Regions from separate parts of the Halomonas sp. A29 genome, predicted to be linked through region 2. Evidence: predicted binding sites of a transcription regulator. Region 2 holds the regulator's gene; the other holds the start of a gene.
What was found. The regulator FliA, encoded in region 2, starts transcription of late flagellar genes. The targets are predictions, from matches to a motif close to CTAAAGTTNNNNNNNNNNCNGCCGATA.
Positions count from the first base shown of each region.

Region 1: the regulator FliA is predicted to act here: its motif matches at 1,224-1,250, upstream of motA (flagellar motor stator protein MotA).

Region 1 covers NZ_JAXQPR010000005.1:6,161-8,555, reverse strand. The annotation lists gene flhD (flagellar transcriptional regulator FlhD) at 202-528, shown strand; gene flhC (flagellar transcriptional regulator FlhC) at 532-1,107, shown strand; gene motA (flagellar motor stator protein MotA) at 1,294-2,166, shown strand; gene motB (flagellar motor protein MotB) at 2,163-2,395, shown strand, end outside.
Region 2 covers NZ_JAXQPR010000003.1:497,235-499,629, reverse strand. The annotation lists gene SPH52_RS08290 (hypothetical protein) at 1-437, shown strand, start outside; gene SPH52_RS08285 (flagellar protein FlhE) at 494-856, shown strand; gene SPH52_RS08280 (RNA polymerase sigma factor FliA) at 913-1,617, shown strand; gene SPH52_RS08275 (EAL and HDOD domain-containing protein) at 1,614-2,395, opposite strand, start outside.

The DNA.
Region 1 (2,395 bases), on a different contig from region 2:
TGGCTGAGCTTGGCTTGCGTTGAAAGAGGTTGGCAGGTAACAAAACAGTGGTCACAATGCTTCTTGTGTGAGATATGTCCTTATCGGGAGCTGCCTGGCTGCTTCGTTGCGTAACACGACGTATCTCTAGGCCGTAGTCCTGAATAAGTACGTTACAAGAAAACAAAGGACACGCGAATCAACAGCGTGCAGGGAAACTGAATGATGAACACGAATCACCTGGATGAGATCCAGGAGCTGAATCTTGCCTATCTGTTGCTGGCACAGCGCCTGCTGAACGACGACCGCGCGGCGGCCATGTTCCGTCTCAAGATCGATGACGAAACCGCCGATCTGCTCGTGTCGCTCGGCGCCGCCCAACTGACCCGCCTGGCCCGCACCAACCAGTTGCTCTGCCATTTCGGCTTCGATGGTGCCGAGCAGCTGCGTCAAGTGGTCCACAACCCCCGTGACAATGGATTGTCGCAGTTTCACGCCTCGCTGCTGATGGCAGGTCGTGAAGCCGTATCCATGTCACGGGGGGTGTGAGCGATGCCGCAGAAAAGCCTCGTCGAGGAGATGCAGCAGGTTCAGCTTGCCATCGAGCTGATCGAACTTGGTGCCCGGCTTCAAGTGCTGGAAACCGAGACCGATTTGAGTCGAGCCCGGCTGATTCGCCTGTTCAAGGAAGTGCGTGGCATGTCGCCGCCCAAGGGCATGCTGCCTTTCTCTACGGACTGGTTCATCACCTGGCTGCCGAACGTGCATGCCTCGCTGTTCTATAACATCTATCGTCGTCTGCTCAGTGAGCAGAAGTGCGAGCGGATGCAGGCCTTCGTCACCGCTTATCGGCTCTACAATGAGCAGGTGAGTATTGACCAGGCCGACCCGGTGCTGGGGCTGACCCGGGCCTGGACCCTGGTCAGGTTCTTCGAGAGCGACCTGCTGCAGCTCTCCACCTGCACCCATTGCAGTGGCCACTTCGTTGCCCATGCCCATACCCCGGACCATGACTACGTCTGTGGAATCTGCATGCCGCCCTCCCGTGCCGGCAAGACCCGCAAGCGCCGTGAGCGTGAGGCGGAGGAAGCCGTTGGCCTCGAGGTCGCACTCAAGCGGGTCGGTTGATCCCGAGTTTGCCAGCTGTGAGCCCCTCAAGACGCCGCCCTCGGGCGGCGTCTTGCTGTCTGCCTGTATGAAACGAACCGACGATCGAGTTGGCACGCTCTTTTTGGCCATCAGGCCTCAAGTGTGGCCACGCTTGGCCGATATGCAGTGATAACGACGGCTTACATCCAATAAAGGGTATCGGTTGTGCTGATTCTACTGGGTTACCTCGTAGTCATGTTGTGTGTCTTCGGCGGCTTCGTGCTTGCCGGGGGCTTTCTTGGGCCGCTCTATCAGCCGACCGAGCTGCTGATGATCGGTGGGGCTGGGGTCGGTGCCTTCATCGCTGCCAACAATGGCAAGGCGATCAAGGCCACCTTCAAGATCATTCCCAAGCTGCGGCGTACCAAGAAGTACAACAAGGAAATGTACATGGAACTGTTGGCAGTGCAGTTCAAGCTGCTGACCAAGGTCCGACGCGAGGGCATGCTCGGCATCGAGCGCGATATCGACACACCCGAGGAGAGTGCACTGTTCCAGGAGCACCCCAGGGTGCTGGCCGATCCGATGATCATGAACTTCCTGACCGACTACCTGCGCCTGATGGTCGCTGGTGGCATGGATCCCATGGAAATCGACGAACTGATGCTCCATGAGATCGAGACCTTCGAGCAGGAGGCCCACATTCCGGCGGATGCCATCGCCAAGGTGGGCGATGCAATGCCCGCGTTCGGCATCGTTGCGGCTGTCATGGGGGTGGTGAAGGCGCTGACCTATGCCGATGCCGGGCCCGAGCAAATGGGTGAAATGATCGCCCACGCCCTGGTGGGTACCTTCCTCGGCATCCTGATGGGCTATGGCTTCATCAATCCGGTGGCCAGCAGCATCGAGCGCCAGATCAAGGAAGCAGAAAAGATGCTCCAGTGCATTCGCATCACGCTGCTGGCCAGTTTGCACGGCTACGCGCCACAGCTGGCGGTGGAGTTCGGTCGCAAGGCACTGCACACCGCCGAACGGCCAGGGTTCACCGAGCTTGAAACCTATGTACGTAACGCCAAGTCGGGTGCGGCAGCAGAATGAGCGCAGGCGGCGACAAGCGTCCGATTGTCATTCGGCGCAAGAAAGTAGTCCACGCCCACCATGGTGGAAGCTGGAAGATCGCACTGGCCGACTTCATGACGGCTCTGATGGCGCTGTTCCTGGTGATGTGGATTCTCTCTGTGGCTAGCGACGAGCAGCGCCAAGGAGTAGCAGACTACTTCAGCACACCCCTGACTGGTGCCATCTCTGGTGGGGATCGTTCTGGCAG
Region 2 (2,395 bases):
CAGCGCCCACGAGGGTGGCCGTTGCAGCGCCGCGTGCGACAGGCACCGCCAGGGATGTGACATTGATGGTACTGGGTCTGCCGGGCACCGCCGAGCGGCATACCGGCAGGGTGACCGAACTGCTGGAGAGCTGGGCTCGCGAAGGGCGGAGCTGGGTAGGCGATCCACGCTCCTGGCGTATCGTGGCCCTGCCGGTCGGTAGCCCGCACCTGCCGGTGCTGGCCGCGCAGCAGGCACACTGGGCGCTGTGGGTGGATGACGATCTGGAGGCTTTTCGTCGCGGCTATCGCCTGCTCAAGCAGATCGCCGAGCAGGGTGGCCCGCAACGTTTGATCGCCGTGCATCCCCCAGGGGTGGGGCGCCAGGGTCTATTGGCCAATCTGCAGTATGTGGCGGAGGCTTATTTCGGCATCGAACTGTTGGTATTGGCGCGATGATTAGTCGAGTGAGTCCTTGGCTTCTGGGTATCGCCCTCTGTGGAGGGTGGGTGGGTATGGTTCAAGCTGCGGGCAGTTGGGTGGCTACGGCTCCTTCACTATTGGTGGCCATGGTCGAGCGGCCGATGTCATCCGCTGCCTTGCTGCCACCCTCGCCCGCGCTGGCCCAGGGCCAGGTGATGGGACGGGTCATTTGGCAGTACCAGCCGCCGGCCGGCAGTGGGGTGGATGCCTGGCTTTGCCACCCGGGAGACTGCGTGCGACTACCGGGCCCGCGTGGGCAGACCGACGCCATGACGGGTCTGCCGGCCGATACGCCACTCTATTTTCAGTTTTCACTGCAGGATCGACGCCAGCGTGCCGCGACCCTGCAAGGGCTGCAGGTCATCGTCAACCACGAGCATCTGCATCGTCCCTGACCCGTCGAGCGACCGAATCGACGCTCGAGGGAATTGTCAGCCGTGAGAGCAAGCGCATGTACACAGCACGAGGCAAGATCGAACAGGCAGACCTGCTGGATGAGTACCTGCCGCTGGTGAGGCGTCAGGCGCTGTCCATGCAGGTACGGCTACCGGCGAGCATCGAGCTCGACGACCTGATTCAGGCCGGCACGGTGGGGCTGCTGGAAGCCATGGGCCGCTTTGATGCGACCCAAGGGGCCAGCTTTGCTACCTTTGCCAGCCAGCGTATTCGCGGTGCCATGCTCGACGAACTGCGCAGCCGGGACTGGTTGCCGCGCAGCGTACGTCGCAATGCACGGGCGGTGGACGAGGCCGTGCGCCGCCTCGAGCAGATGCTGGGGCGGCCGGCCGAAGAGACCGAAATCGCTGCCGAGCTCGATATGGAGTTGGGAGAGTACCGGCAACTGCTGAACGACACGAACAGCGGACATCTGCTGCCCTTCGAGGCGCTGATGGCTGAGGGTGTCGAGCCCGGGATCGAGGATGCCTCGATCGACACCCCCTATCGCATGCTCATCGACGAAGAGAAGCGTCGGCAGCTGACCGAGGGCATCGAGGCGCTTCCCGAGCGCGAGAAGCTGTTGATGGCGTTGTACTATCAGGAAGAACTCAACCTCAAGGAGATCGGGGTCGTGCTCGGCGTTACCGAATCGCGGGTCTGCCAATTGCATAGCCAGGCGGTGAGCCGACTTCGGGCGCGCCTGGCCGATCACGATTAAAGGTTGTCCATCAGCGCCTTGGTGCTGCTCAGCGCATTCATGTAGCAGCTGTGGAGCTGGTCCGGGGGCAAATCGTCGATGGCTTCCTCGACCTGGCGCTCATGGTTTTCGCAGAGGGTCAACACGGCGCCGAGGGGGCCTGCCCTGTGTTTCAGGGCGTCGATGATCGGCTGGCCCAGCGGCAAGTGTTCGAGCAAGGTATTGCGGTCCTCTTCGAGCAGGGCATCCATCATCGAGAACAGGCCGGTGGTGAAGGCGTCCTCGGGGTCGAGAGCGGGAAAGGGAGCTGCCAGGTTGCGACACATGAAGGCGCGGATCAGCGCCATGCGCAACACGATGCGCGACGAAGGCTGCAGGCTGGCGAGAGTCAGGGTCAGGATCAATCGACGCAACTCGATCAGCCCCAGGATCTGTACCGCGCGATGCAGGTCGACTTCCTTGCCGCCGCGATGAAAATAGCTGGAGTTGGCCCGGCGCAGAATGGCCACGTGCAGGTGCGGCACCTGCACCGCCAGCTCATGGAGCCGGTTGAAGTCGCTGTTGTCTTCGTAGAGGGCGCGGATCAGTCGGATCTGCGCGGCCCGGTTGCCATGGCGCCCACGGGGTGCCGACGCGATGAAGTTGGGCTTGGCGAGATAGTTTCCGTGGTAGTAGTCACAGCCCATCGCCTGGTAGCGCGCCAGCTCTTCCCGGCTGTCGAGGTTCTCGACCAGCAGCTTGACGTTGCGAGCGGGCAGCCTCTCCAGCGTCTTGTCGTCGAGATCGTGTGGCGAGGAGA